DNA from 2 places in the Streptomyces sp. NPDC044064 genome. Region 1 is predicted to be linked to the other one. Evidence: riboswitches for the same ligand, from Rfam matches in the RefSeq annotation. Region 1 holds a riboswitch; the other holds the start of a gene.
What was found. Region 1 has a riboswitch for ZMP and ZTP ahead of AC07DS_RS06085 (glycine hydroxymethyltransferase). Riboswitches for the same ligand answer to the same signal wherever they lie in the genome.
Positions count from the first base shown of each region.

Region 2: it holds a riboswitch for ZMP and ZTP, as region 1 does, so the genes downstream of both, AC07DS_RS01115 (bifunctional 5,10-methylenetetrahydrofolate dehydrogenase/5,10-methenyltetrahydrofolate cyclohydrolase) here and AC07DS_RS06085 (glycine hydroxymethyltransferase) in region 1, are expected to answer to the same signal.

Region 1 covers NZ_JBWKFN010000003.1:134,736-141,811, forward strand. Annotated here, with positions in the region: gene pdxR (MocR-like pyridoxine biosynthesis transcription factor PdxR) at 1-23, shown strand, start outside; gene AC07DS_RS06065 (DMT family transporter) at 66-917, opposite strand; gene AC07DS_RS06070 (hypothetical protein) at 1,038-1,391, shown strand; gene AC07DS_RS06075 (glutathionylspermidine synthase family protein) at 1,406-2,590, shown strand; gene rocD (ornithine--oxo-acid transaminase) at 2,587-3,792, opposite strand; ZMP/ZTP riboswitch at 3,893-3,984, shown strand; gene AC07DS_RS06085 (glycine hydroxymethyltransferase) at 4,017-5,465, shown strand; gene trpS (tryptophan--tRNA ligase) at 5,585-6,610, shown strand; gene AC07DS_RS06095 (2'-5' RNA ligase family protein) at 6,803-7,076, shown strand, end outside.
Region 2 covers NZ_JBWKFN010000001.1:235,029-242,104, reverse strand. Annotated here, with positions in the region: gene AC07DS_RS01125 (RNA polymerase sigma factor) at 1-243, shown strand, start outside; gene AC07DS_RS01120 (CU044_5270 family protein) at 236-1,258, shown strand; gene AC07DS_RS01115 (bifunctional 5,10-methylenetetrahydrofolate dehydrogenase/5,10-methenyltetrahydrofolate cyclohydrolase) at 1,259-2,116, opposite strand; ZMP/ZTP riboswitch at 2,140-2,220, opposite strand; gene AC07DS_RS01110 (hypothetical protein) at 2,248-3,027, opposite strand; gene AC07DS_RS01105 (MarR family winged helix-turn-helix transcriptional regulator) at 3,148-3,693, shown strand; gene AC07DS_RS01100 (nuclear transport factor 2 family protein) at 3,718-4,083, opposite strand; gene AC07DS_RS01095 (hypothetical protein) at 4,255-4,560, shown strand; gene AC07DS_RS01090 (S-(hydroxymethyl)mycothiol dehydrogenase) at 4,732-5,817, shown strand; gene AC07DS_RS01085 (MBL fold metallo-hydrolase) at 5,817-6,446, shown strand; gene AC07DS_RS01080 (SDR family oxidoreductase) at 6,541-7,076, shown strand, end outside.

The sequences.
Region 1 (7,076 bases):
CGTTGTGCAGGGTGTTGCCGTGACGGCGAACCCAGGCCCGTCCGGGAGCGCGGCCCCCGGGGCGGTCACCGCGGCGGACCCACGGCCTCCACGGTCTCACCGTCGGAGGCGGGCGCCTCGCCGAACCGCGCCAGCGCCAGCGCCCCCGCCACCGCCACCGCGAAACCCAGCGCCGCCAGCCAGGTCAGGCCCTCCTTGGTGCGGTCGCCGAGCCAGATCACGCCGATGGCCGCCGGGCCGATCGTCTCGCCGATGACCAGGCCGGCCGTCGCCGTCGTCACCGAGCCGCGCTGCAGGGCGGAGGTCAGCAGAATGAAGGCGGCGCCGCCGCCGATCAGCAGGGCGTAGGCCGCCGGGTTGGTGAGCAGCTCGGCCGGCCGCAGCGAGTCGATCAGACGGACCGACACCTCCACGACCCCGAATCCGAAACCCGCCCCCAGACCCAGTACCAGCGCCCGCATGCGCCCGGTCAGCCGTCCGCCCAGCAGCGCGAGCACCAGCATGCCGACGGCCGTCGCGAGCATGGCCCACTTCAGGGTGTCCGACCCCTCCCGGTCCCCCTCCGGCCCGGCCGCCAGCCCCAGCATCGCGAGCCCGACGCAGACCACGCCCACCGCGCCCCACTCCGTGCCGGTCAGCCGCACCCGCAGCAGCCGCGCCGCGACCACCGCGGTCACCGCCAGACTCGACGCCAGAGCCGCGCTGACCGCGTAGATCGGAATCGAGCGCAGCGCGGCGATCTGGAACAGGAAGCCAAGACCGTCCAGCGCAAGACCCGCCAGGTACCGCCACTGCCGCAAGGCCCGCAGCAACAGCGCGGCCTCGCCGCCCCCACCCGTACCGGCCTGCCTCGCGGCGACCGCCTGCAACACCGTCGCCGTACCGAAACAGACGGCCGCGGCCAGGGCACACACCATTCCAAAGAGCACGAAGTGACTCTAGGCGAGGGGCGAACCGGTAACCCGCCCAGGTGGTCGCTCTCACCGTTCTCTAGGCTGACCGCCGAAAACAGGCCAACCGACGGGGGAGACACCAGCATGGACACCGCACGCCGACGCCTTCGTTCGGGGACCGTTCTCCTCGGTGGCATGGGGCTGCTCGCCACCGCCCTGACCGCCTGCTCCTCCGCCCCGGACAAGCGCTGCGTCGACCGCGACAGCTACCGGCTGGCCAAGGGCTACAAGGTCGTCTCCGACAAGAACTGCAAGTCCGCCAAGGCCTTCGTCGACGGCGCCTGGTACTACGGCGGCAAGAAGAAGGGCTCCTGGGTGAGCGGCGGCTCCTTCACCAAGCCGGGCAAGGGCTCCGGCTCGCATTCGAGCTCGGGCGGCTCGTACGGCGGCGTGCACCGCGGCGGCTTCGGCGGCGGTCACGGCAGCTCCGGCGGCTGACGGGGAAACGGACCGTGGAACGCCGTACGACCACCCCCCGCCCCGGCTGGCAGCAGACCGTCGAGGAGCAGGGGCTCGTCTACCCTCTGACCCGCCACCCGGACGGCTCGCTGCGCCCCTACTGGGACGAGAGCGCCTACTACGTCTTCACCCTGGACGAGGTCGAGGCGCTGGAGGAGACCGTCGAGGAACTGCACCGCATGTGCCTCGCGGCCGCCGGGCACATCGTGGCCGAGGGCCGCCTCGCCGACCTCGGCATCACCGACCCGCGGGTCGCCGAGGCCGTCGCCGAGGCCTGGCGGCGCCGCGCCGAACTCCCCTCCGTCTACGGCCGCTTCGACCTCCGCTACGACGGAACCGGCCCGGCGAAGCTCCTGGAGTACAACGCCGACACCCCGACCTCACTGGTCGAGGCCGCCTCCCCCCAGTGGTTCTGGATGGAGGAACGCTTCCCCGGCGCCGACCAGTGGAACTCGCTGCACGACCGTCTGGTCGACGCCTGGCGCCGGCAGGCCGCGCTGCTCCCGCCGGGCAGCCCGCTGCACTTCGCGCACTCCTCGGCCGACGAACTCGGCGAGGACCTGATGACGGTCGCCTACCTGAAGGAGACCGCCGAGCAGGCCGGCCTCGCCACCGAATGGATCTCCATGGAGGAGATCGGCTGGGACACCCTCTCCGGCCGCTTCGTGGACAACGGGCTCCGCTTCATCCGCAGCGTCTTCAAGCTCTATCCGTGGGAGTGGCTCACCACCGACGCCTTCGCGGGGCACGTCCTGGACACCCTGGACAACGGCGGCGGCACCGGCAGCACCCTGTGGATCGAACCCGCCTGGAAGATGCTCCTGAGCAACAAGGCCCTGCTGGCGATCCTCTGGGAGCTGTACCCCGGCCACCCCAGCCTGCTGCCCGCCTACCTGGACGGCCCGCGCGAGCTGGCCGGGTCGACCGGCTATGTCGCCAAGCCGCTGCTGGGCCGCGAGGGCGCGGGCGTGACCGTCCACGAGCCCGGCGCCCCGGCCGCCGTCCGGGACGAGCCCTGCTGCTACCAGCAGCTCGCCCCGCTGCCCGCCTTCGACGGCAACCACCTCGTCCTCGGCGCCTGGGTCGTCCGGGACGAGCCGGCCGGCCTCGGCCTGCGCGAGTCCTCGGGCCTGATCACCGACGAGTACGCCCGCTTCCTGCCGCACGTGATCCTCTAGCCGGCCAGCACCGCCGCCAGCTGTTCGAGCCCCCAGTCCAGGTCCTCCTTGCCGATCACCAACGGCGGCGCGATCCGGACCGTCGCACCGTGGGTGTCCTTCACCAGGACACCCCGGTCCATCAGCCGCTCGGACACCTGCCGGGCGGTCCCGGCCCCCGGCGCGATGTCCACCCCGGCCCACAGCCCGCGCCCGCGCACCGCCGTCACCCTGCCGGTGCCGAGCAGGGCGCCCAGCTCCCGGTGCAGATGATCGCCGAGCTCGGCGGCCCGTGCCTGGTACTCGCCCGTCCGCAGCATCCTGATCACCTCCAGCGCCACCGCACACGCCAAGGGGTTCCCGCCGAACGTCGATCCGTGCTCACCCGGCCCGAACACCCCGAGCACCTCGGTGCTCGACACCACCGCAGACACCGGCACGATCCCGCCGCCCAGCGCCTTCCCCAGCACGTACACATCCGGTACGACCCCCTCGTGCTCGCACGCGAACGTCCGCCCCGTCCGGCCCAGCCCGGACTGGATCTCGTCCGCGATGAACAGCACGTCCCGCTGCCGGGTCAGCTCACGCACCGCCGGCAGATAACCGGCCGGCGGGACGATCACCCCCGACTCGCCCTGGATCGGTTCGAGCAGCACCGCGACCGTGTTCTCGGTGAGCGCCGCCCGCATCGCGGTCAGGTCGCCGTACGGCACGATCTGGAAGCCCGGTGTGTACGGCCCGAAGTCCGCCCGCGCCTCGGGGTCGGTCGAGAAGCTGATGACCGTCGTCGTACGGCCGTGGAAGTTGCCGCTCGCGACCACGATCTTCGCCATCTCGGCCGGCACCCCCTTGATCCGGTACCCCCATTTCCGGGCGGTCTTCACCGCGGTCTCCACCGCCTCGACGCCGGTGTTCATCGGCAGCACCATCTGCATGCCGCACAGCGCGGCCAGCTCGGTGCAGAAGGCGGCGAACCGGTCGTGGTGGAACGCCCGCGAGGTCAGCGTCACCCGCTCCAGCTGTGCCTTGGCAGCCTCCACCAGCCGGGGGTGGCCGTGGCCGAAGTTCAGCGCCGAGTACCCGGCCAGCAGGTCGAGGTAGCGCCGCCCCTCGACATCCGTCATCCAGGCCCCCTCCGCGGTGGCGACGACCACCGGCAGCGGGTGGTAGTTGTGCGCACTGTGGGTGTCGGCGGCGGCGATGAGCGTCTCCGTAGCGTTCACGGGAACTCCAAGGGGCCAGAGAGTCGGATGCACCCCCTTCTTATCCTCGCTCGCATGGTGGACGCGGGACCTCCCCGTTCCGGCGCGCCCGGTAGGCTGATCAGCGGGCCGTGACTGGCGCGCTAGGGATGGGACCGACCATCGGGGAGCGGCCCGAGCCGGAAATGAGTGCCGTGCGCCTGGGCCGAACGTGAACGCTGTACGCACACCGTCCGGAGGTCCCCATGCCAGAGCAGTCCCTGTCGACCGAGTCCACCGCCTTCCGTGCCGCCCTCGACGTGATCCGTGCCGTCGAGCCGCGGGTCGCGGACGCCATCGGCCAGGAGGTGACCGACCAGCGCGAGATGCTGAAGCTGATCGCCTCCGAGAACTACGCCTCCCCGGCCACCCTGCTGGCGATGGGCAACTGGTTCAGCGACAAGTACGCCGAGGGCACCATCGGCCGCCGCTTCTACGCCGGCTGCCGCAACGTCGACACGGTGGAGTCCCTGGCCGCCGAGCACGCCAAGGCGCTCTTCGGCGCCCGGCACGCCTACGTCCAGCCGCACTCCGGCATCGACGCCAACCTCGTCGCCTTCTGGGCCGTCCTCGCGGACCGCGTGGAGGTCCCGTTCCTGGAGAAGACCGGCGCCCGCCAGGTCAACGACCTCTCCGAGGCCGACTGGGCTGAGCTCCGCCAGGCCTTCGGCAACCAGCGCATGCTCGGCATGTCCCTGGACGCCGGCGGCCACCTCACCCACGGCTTCCGTCCGAACATCTCCGGCAAGATGTTCGACCAGCGCTCCTACGGCACCGACCCGGCCACGGGCCTGATCGACTACGAGGCGCTGCGTGCCCAGGCCCGCGAGTTCAAGCCGCTGATCATCGTCGCGGGCTACTCGGCGTACCCCCGTCTGGTGAACTTCCGCGTCATGCGCGAGATCGCCGACGAGGTCGGCGCGACCCTGATGGTCGACATGGCCCACTTCGCCGGTCTGGTCGCCGGCAAGGTCCTGACCGGCGACTTCGACCCGGTCCCGCACGCCCAGATCGTCACCACGACCACCCACAAGTCCCTGCGCGGCCCGCGCGGCGGCATGGTCCTGTGCGACGACTCCCTGAAGGACCAGGTCGACCGCGGCTGCCCGATGGTGCTCGGCGGTCCGCTCCCGCACGTCATGGCCGCGAAGGCCGTCGCCCTCGCCGAGGCCCGTCAGCCCTCCTTCCAGGACTACGCCCAGCGCATCGTCGACAACTCGCGCGCCCTCGCCGAGGGCCTGATGAAGCGCGGCGCCACCCTGGTCACCGGCGGTACGGACAACCACCTCAACCTGATCGACGTGGCCACCTCCTACGGCCTCACCGGCCGCCAGGCCGAGGCGGCCCTGCTCGAGTCCGGCATCGTCACCAACCGCAACGCCATCCCGGCCGACCCGAACGGCGCCTGGTACACCTCCGGCATTCGCATCGGCACCCCCGCCCTGACCACCCGTGGCCTCGGCACCGCGGAGATGGACGAGGTCGCCGGACTGATCGACCGCGTCCTCGGCGCCACCGAGGCGGGCACCACCAAGTCGGGCGCCCCGTCCAAGGCGGCCCACGTCCTGGACGAGAAGACCGCGCAGGAGATCGCCCAGCGGGCGACGGACCTGGTGGCCGGCTTCCCGCTGTACCCGGAAGTCGACCTGGGCTGAAACGCCCCGTGAGGGGCGCGGGGGGACTGCGGCGGGCAACCACGGACGGCCCGCGGTCCCCCGCGCCCCGAAGCCTCCTTGCGCCTCACGGGCCGATGCCGCCCCCAGCCGATGAGAGAATGGGCAACATGGCCTCTGCTGACCGACCCCGCGTGCTCTCCGGCATCCAGCCCACCGCCGGCTCGTTCCACCTCGGCAACTACCTCGGCGCCGTCCGCCAGTGGGTGGCCCTGCAGGAGTCCCACGACGCCTTCTACATGGTCGTCGACCTGCACGCGATCACGGTCCCGCAGAACCCGGCGGATCTGCGCGCCAACACCCGCCTGGCCGCGGCCCAGCTGCTGGCCGCCGGTCTCGACCCCGACCGCTGCACCCTCTTCGTGCAGAGCCATGTGCCCGAGCACGCCCAGCTCGCCTGGATCATGAACTGCCTCACCGGCTTCGGCGAGGCCAGCCGGATGACCCAGTTCAAGGACAAGTCCGCCAAGCAGGGTGCCGAGCGGGCCTCCGTCGGCCTGTTCACGTACCCGGTCCTGCAGGTCGCGGACATCCTGCTGTACCAGGCCAACGAGGTGCCGGTCGGCGAGGACCAGCGCCAGCACATCGAGCTGACCCGCGACCTCGCCGAGCGCTTCAACGGCCGGTTCGGCGACACGTTCGTGATCCCGTCGCCGTACATCCTCAAGGAGACGGCGAAGATCTACGACCTTCAGGACCCGACGATCAAGATGAGCAAGTCGGCGTCCACGCCGAAGGGCCTGATCAACCTGCTCGACGAGCCGAAGGCGACGGCCAAGAAGGTCAAGAGCGCGGTCACCGACACCGACACCGTGATCCGCTACGACGCGGAGAACAAGCCGGGCGTGTCGAACCTCCTCACCATCTACTCCACGCTCACCGGCAAGTCGATCGCCGAGCTGGAGCAGGACTACGAGGGCAAGATGTACGGCGCGCTCAAGACGGACCTCGCCGAGGTCATGGTCGAGTTCGTGACGCCCTTCCGGGAGCGCACCCAGCAGTACCTGGACGACTCCGAGACGCTCGACTCGATCCTCGCCAAGGGCGCGGAGAAGGCGCGCGCCGTCGCCGCGGAGACGCTTGCGCAGGCGTACGACCGGGTGGGTTTCCTGCCGGCGAAGCACTGAGAAGCACGATCCGGCGCTGCGGCGCACGACCGTACACACGTCCGACCGGGCAGAGCGCTGCACATCACTTCCACTGCGCCTGCCCACGGGACATCCGTGGCCGTACAGTCGATAGCCGACGGCCCGGACGCAGACGCGACGACGACGGCGGCGAAGACGGCCGGAAGACATCACGCGACGACAGGAGACGACGTGGGGACCGTAACGATCGGCGTGTCGATCGCGGTCCCGGAGCCTCACGGCAGCCTGCTCCAGGAGCTGCGCGCGGGCTTCGGTGACGCCGCGGCCCACGGCATCCCCACGCATGTCACCCTGCTGCCGCCGACCGAGGTGGACGCGGCCGACCTGGCGGCGGTCGAGGCGCACCTCACGCAGGTCGCGGCGACCGGCCGGCCGTTCCCGATGCGGCTGTGCGGGACCGGCACCTTCCGGCCCCTGTCGCCGGTCGTCTATGTGCGTGTCGCGC
Region 2 (7,076 bases), on a different contig from region 1:
GTGCACGAGGCGCTGGCCCGGCTCTCCCCGGCGGACCGGGAGGTGCTCCGCCTCGCGGCATGGGAGGAACTCGACGCCGAGCAGATCGCGGTGGCCCTGGACTGCGGCAGACGGGCGGCGGTCATGCGCCTGCACCGGGCCCGGCGCCGGCTGAGAGCCGAGATCGACCGGATGCGGCCCACCGCGGCAGCCCTGCCCGCCCCCGCCGACGCGACCCTCTGCGAGGACCACCGACATGGCTGACGAACTCGAACTCCTGCGCCGCGCCAACCCGGTGCCGACCGACGGCCCCCACTTCGGCGACGGGCCGCTGGACCACCGCGCCGAGCGGCAACTGGAGCGGCTGCTGCACGAGGACCGCCCAAGGCGCCGTCTCCGGCTGCTTCCGGCGCTCCCCGGCCGTACCCCGCGGGCCCGGCTGGCCTGGGGCCTCGCCGCCACCGCCGTCGTCCTGGTGGTCGCCGGCAATGCCGTGCTGGGCGGTCCGAGCACACCGCGGGCCGTCGCCGCGCCGCGCCCGCTGACCGTCCGCCTCCACGCCACACCTGTACCCCTGAAGGAGATGGTCGCCCTGGCCGACGCGGCCGCGTCGGGCGGCTCCCCGCGCCTGCGCAGGGGCACGCACGTGCAGTCGTGGAGCCTCGGCATGAGCGACGGCAAGCACCCCGTCACCGTCCCCGAGGAGCGGGTGGTGCGCTGGCGGGCGGACGACAGCCACACCGAACTGGCCGTCGCGACCGACCCGCGCAGGCCGGGCCGCCCGGTCCTCACGGACGCGGGCGACGACCCGCACGAGGTGGCGGACGGACATGTGATCAGCCGGACCACCTACCCGCCGACGTGGAGCGACGCCCCGCCCGAGGGAACCCCGCCGCACACCGCGGCGCGTCTGCGGGCCTACCTCACCGAGATCGCCCGGCCCCAGATCAACCGCAGCAAGGCCCCGCTGAGCAGTGCCGAACTCTTCGACGCCGTCGGGGAACTGCTCGACCACTGGACCCTGGGTGCCCGTGAGTCGGCGGCCCTCGTCCGGCTGTTCGCCGAGGCCGAGGGGCTGCGGCCGGCCGGCGAGGTGACCGACCGCCTGGGCCGCCCCGGCCATGCGTACGTGTACGACACCGGGGGCGTCCGCCACATGCTGATCCTGGAGCCGCGCACCGGCGCCGTCCTCGGCATGGAGACCACCTTCACCCGGGCCCGGCCCGAGTACCGGGTCAGGGCCGGGGACGTCATGGAGTACCGCGCCTGGATGCGCTGATCACACCCCGAGCCGCCGGGCGGCGGCGGCCGCGGCTTCAACGGTCTGCTCCAGCAGCGTGGCGATCGTCATCGGACCGACACCGCCCGGCACCGGCGTGATCAACGAGGCCCGCTCCACGGCCGAGTCGAAGTCGACGTCGCCGACGTTCCCCGCGTTGTAGCCCGCGTCGACGACGACCGCGCCCGGCTTGATGTCCTGGCCCCGGATGAGACGCGGCCGGCCCACGGCGGCGACCACGATGTCCGCCTCGCGGACCGCGGCCGACAGGTCCCGGGTGCGCGAGTGGCAGTACGTCACGGTCGCGTCGCGGGCCAGGAGCAGCATGCCCACCGGCTTGCCGAGGATCGCGCTGCGGCCCACCACCACGGCCCGCTTCCCGGCCGGGTCGACGCCGTACTCGTCGAGCAGCCGGACGATGCCGCCGGGCGTGCAGGAGACGAAGCCCGGCAGGCCGAAGCTCATCGTGGCGAACGAGGCGAAGGTGACGCCGTCGACGTCCTTCTCCGGCGCGATCGCCTCGAACGCGGCCCGCTCGTCGATGTGGTCGCCCACCGGGTGCTGGAGCAGGATGCCGTGCACGGCCGGATCGGCCGACAACTCCCGCAGCGTGCCGACGAGTTCGGCGGTGGTCGTGGCGGCGGGCAGTGCCACGTGCCGGGACTCGATGCCGGCCTTGCGGCAGCGGTTCTGCTTCATGCGGACGTAGGTGACGGACGCCGGGTCCTCGCCGACCAGCACCGTGGCCAGACAGGGCGCGCTGCCCGTCCGTTCGGTGAGATCGGCGGCCTTCTTCGCGGTCTCCTCGACGATGCGGCGGGCGAGGGCGGTGCCGTCCATGAGCCGGGCCTGTGTCATCTGCACTCCTGAGCTGGGTTGACCTTCATCGCCCAGGCGCGCGGCATGCTCCACGGGCCGCTCCCCGGTGGTGATCCACCTCAGCGCCAGTCACGGCCCGTCCACAGCCTAACCGAGAGTGCGGGCTGCGCTCAGTCCGCGTCCGTGGGCCCCGGCGCCGTGGGATCCGCCCCGGTGAGGAAGGCGTCCGCCTGGGCGGCCAGCCGGTCCGCGCCGATCGCCCCGGCCCAGCGGACGATCTCCGTCGCCAGCGCGACGGCGCCCGCCTCGTCGCCCGCGTCCCGGGCCAGCACGGCCAGCAGCAACTGCTGGGAGAGGGTGCCCGGCACCGTGCCGGCCCGGGCGCCCAGCGCGGTGGCTCGCCGCCAGCGTTCCCCGGCCCGCTCGCCGTCACCGGCGTCGTGGTCGTGGTCGCCGAGATGCCGCAGCGCCTCGCGGGCCAGCAGACCGTCCGCGCCGGCCTCCCCGGCGCGCAGCGCGGCCGTGTAGTGCCCGGCGGCGGCCGCCCGCTCGGCGAAGTGGTTCTCCGTGATCAGCCCCCGGTACATCGCCGCCCAGCCCCGCCGCACCTCGTCCGGGGCGCTGTCGTGCAGTTCCCGCGCCCGGTCGAGGAGGGCGGCGAGCGCCGCTGGGTCCTTGCCGTCCGGGCCGATGCGCAGGGTGCCGTCGACCAGGAGCAGCCGGCCGTAGGTGTGCCTCAGCCGGAGGAAGCCGGTGTCCCAGTCGCCGACCGGGAACTCCTTCTCCGCCGCCTCCAGCCGCTCGGCCGCGGTGTCCGTCCCCGCGAACCAGTCGCGGTCCAGAGCGACTTCGGCCGCTGCCCGGGTGATCCGCGCGCGAGCGGCGGGGTCGTCGGTGGCGGCCGCGCCGAGCAGTCGCGCGGCCCGCTCCCAGCGGCCGCTGACGCTCAACTCACGTACTGCAAAAAGGAGTTCATCGATATCGACGAGTGGGTGCGGTGCAGAGGTCATGCCGGGCAAGGTAGTTGGGCAAAAAATGATCCACAAGAAAACCACTGCGGGAGGCAGGCAGTGCAGGACTCGGTGGACCGGCACGTGGCCGTCTGGGCGCGCGAGCTGGACTGGCTCGACCCGGTCAAGGAGGCGATCGTCGCGAGGCTGGCGATCCTCGGCCGGCACACCGCACAGGCCCGCCGGGACGTGCTGGACTCCGACGGCCTCAAGTACTGGCAGTACAAGGTGCTGTTGATGCTGCGCAGGTCCGGGCCGCCGTACGAGTCGAGTCCCTCGCAGCTCGCCGAACGGCTCGGCCTGACCCGGGGAGCGCTGTCGGCGCGGCTCGGGGCCGTCGAGGAGGCCGGGCTGATCACCCGTACCCACGAGACCGGTGACCGCCGTAGGGTGCGGGTACGGCTCACCGAGGCCGGGCACGCCGCGTTCGAGGCGCATGCGGCAGCGGAGGACGCGGGTGAGGGTGCGCTGCTCGCAGCACTGACCGAAGAAGAGCGGCGGTCACTTGCAGACCTGCTGCGGAAGCTGGTCCTGGCAGCCGAGAGCGGCCACGCGCCCGGCCCAGCGTCGCCCGGGCCGAGAAGGTCCAGGTCAGCCGGGAGGTGACCTGGACCCTCGCGACCTTCCTGCCTACTCGTCCCATGCCTGGATGAGAATCTGTTCGGCGATCTTCCCGTCACGCAGGGTGATCATGGACTCGGCGAGGACACGCGTGCCGTCCTCGTACTCGCAGGACTCGGAGAAGGCGGCGCGGTCGCCCTGGATGACGCAGTGGTCCAGCTTGTGCGTCATGTCGCGGCTGTAGACGTCGTCGAGCAGCTCGGCTATCTCGCGCCGGCCGTGCAGGACCTTGGGATGACTGGGCTGGGAGTTGCGGTCGATGATGCGGATCTCGGCGTCGTCCGCGTAGAGGGCGAGCAGGGAGTTCCCGGTGTTCCCTTCTATGCCCCGGCGCAGTGTCTCGGTGTCGAAGGCGGAGCCTGTCGCAGCGCCCATGGTGACCTCCTTAAGGCACCCTTGGCCCGGCGGGAACAGGCCGCACGGGCCCCACCTCCGAGACTCCTCCGCACCGGCGCCAACGGCAAGCGCAGCCGAGGCGGTCCGCCTGACGGGTGAGCGGCGCCCGGGGGCCGTGTCCGGGCGGGGCCCGCCGCCGTTGCTGAGGGCATGATCTCAACACGACGTATCGTTGCCGCCGTCGGTCTGGCCGTCGGTGTCACGGGCCTCGCCGCGCCGCTGGCGAACGCGGCCGACGCGAGCGCATCGAACTCCGGGCAGATCAACCCGATGACCATGGTGGACTCGCTCGCCGTCAGTGAACTCCCCGCGGAGCACCAGGGACAGATCCCGCGGGTCTCGGACCAGCTCCGCCCGCTGAACCAGGTGAGCGAACTGCAGAAGCTGAACGAGCTGCACCAGCTCACCGACCTCGTCGCGCCCGTGACCGGTCTGCTGCCCGCCGTCCAGGCCTGAGCGCCCCACGCACCCGAGGGCCGTCCCGACCGGGACGGCCCTCACCGCTGCCCGCACCGGCGAAGCGGCGGCGCCCGAAAGATCCACTTCCGCCGCCGTGGTCCATGCGGCCGACGGGCCCGCGCGCGTAGGGTCGGCTCCGAAGGCACATCGAGGAAAAGGGGCCAGGCCATGGCGCAGGAAGTACGCGGCGTGATCGCACCGGGCAAGGACGAGCCCGTACGGGTCGAGACGATCGTGGTCCCGGACCCGGGGCCCGGCGAAGCCGTCGTACGCGTCCAGGCCTGCGGTGTCTGTCACACCGATCTGCACTACAAACAGGGCGGCATCTCGGACGACTTCCCCTTCCTGCTCGGCCACGAGGCCGCCGGTGTGGTGGAGTCGGTCGGCGAGGGAGTCACCGACGTGACACCCGGTGACTTCGTGATCCTGAACTGGCGTGCTGTCTGCGGAAATTGCCGGGCCTGTCTGCGCGGCCGCCCCTGGTACTGCTTCAACACCCACAACGCGAAGCAGAAGATGACCCTGACCGACGGCACGGAGCTGTCGCCGGCGCTCGGCATCGGCGCCTTCGCGGAGAAGACGCTGGTGGCGGCCGGACAGTGCACCAAGGTCGACCCGGCCGTCTCCCCGGCCGTCGCCGGGCTGCTCGGCTGTGGCGTGATGGCCGGCATCGGCGCCGCCATCAACACCGGTGGCGTCGGCCGCGGCGACTCGGTCGCCGTCATCGGCTGCGGCGGCGTCGGTGACGCGGCCATCGCCGGGTCGAACCTCGCGGGCGCGGCCCGGATCATCGCCGTGGACATCGACGACCGCAAGCTGGAGCAGGCCCGTACGCTGGGCGCCACCCACACGGTCAACTCCAGGGAGACGGACCCGGTCGAGGCCATCCGCGAGCTGACCGGCGGCTTCGGCGCCGACGTCGTCATCGAGGCGGTCGGCAGGCCCGAGACGTACAAGCAGGCCTTCTACGCCCGCGACCTGGCCGGCACCGTCGTCCTCGTCGGCGTCCCCACCCCCGAGATGAAGCTGGAACTGCCGCTGCTGGACGTCTTCGGGCGCGGCGGCGCGCTCAAGTCCAGCTGGTACGGCGACTGCCTGCCCTCCCGGGACTTCCCGATGCTGATCGACCTCCACCTCCAGGGCCGCCTGCCGCTGGACGTGTTCGTCACCGAGACGATCCAGCTCGACGAGGTGGAGAAGGCGTTCGAGCGGATGCACCAGGGCGACGTGCTGCGCTCGGTGGTGGTGCTGTGATGACCGCCCGCATCGAACGCCTGGTCACCTCGGGCCGGTTCACCCTCGACGGCGGCACCTGGGACGTGGACAACAACGTGTGGATCGTCGGCGACGACCACGAGGTGGTCGTCATCGACGCCGCCCACGACGCCGAGGCCATCGCCCGCGCCGTCGGCGACCGCCGACTCACCGCCATCCTGTGCACCCACGCCCACAACGACCACATCGACGCGGCCCCCGCCCTCGCCGACCTCACCGGCGCCACCATCTGGCTCCACCCCGACGACCTGCCGCTGTGGAAGCTCACCCACCCCCACCGCGACCCCGACCGCCATCTCGACGACGGCCAGGTCATCGAGGCCGCCGGCGCCGACCTGACCGTCCTGCACACCCCGGGCCACGCCCCCGGCGCCGTCTGTCTGTACGACCCCGGGCTCGGTGTCGTCTTCAGCGGCGACACCCTCTTCCAGGGCGGTCCCGGCGCCACGGGACGCTCGTACTCCCACTTCCCGACGATCATCGAGTCCATCCGTGACCGGCTCCTCACCCTGCCGCCGGAGACCAAGGTCCTGACCGGACACGGCGAATCCACCACGATCGGCGCCGAGGCACCCCACCTGGAGGAGTGGATCGGACGCGGGCACTGACAAGACCGCACCGCTGAGAAAAGGCGACAGGAGATGTCCGGCTTTGCCGTGAGAGTGGTCGACGATGAGAGTCGTACCGCACGGGAGGTCGGACATGTCAGGGCCGCTGGAAGGCAAGGTAGCGCTGGTCGCAGGGGCGACCCGGGGCGCGGGGCGGGGTATCGCCGTGGAACTCGGCGCGGCCGGGGCCACCGTCTACGTCACCGGACGCAGCACCCGCGCCCGTCGCTCCGAGTACGACCGCCCCGAGACTGTCGAGGACACCGCCGACCTCGTCTCGGCGGCGGGCGGACACGGCATCGCCGTCCCCGTCGATCACCTCGACAAGTCCGCGGTACGGGCCCTCGTGGACCGTGTCGCGGACGAACAGGGCCGCCTGGATCTCCTCGTCAACGACATCTGGGGTGGCGAGAAGCTCTTCGAGTGGGACACACCGGTGTGGGAGCACGACCTCGACAACGGGCTCCGGCTGCTCCGGCTCGCCGTCGAAACGCACGCCGTCACCAGCCACTTCGCGCTGCCGCTCCTGCTGCGCCACCCGGGCGGCCTGGTCGTGGAGGTCACCGACGGCACCGCCGAGTACAACCGCGACACCTACCGCGTGAACCTCTTCTACGACCTCGCCAAGGC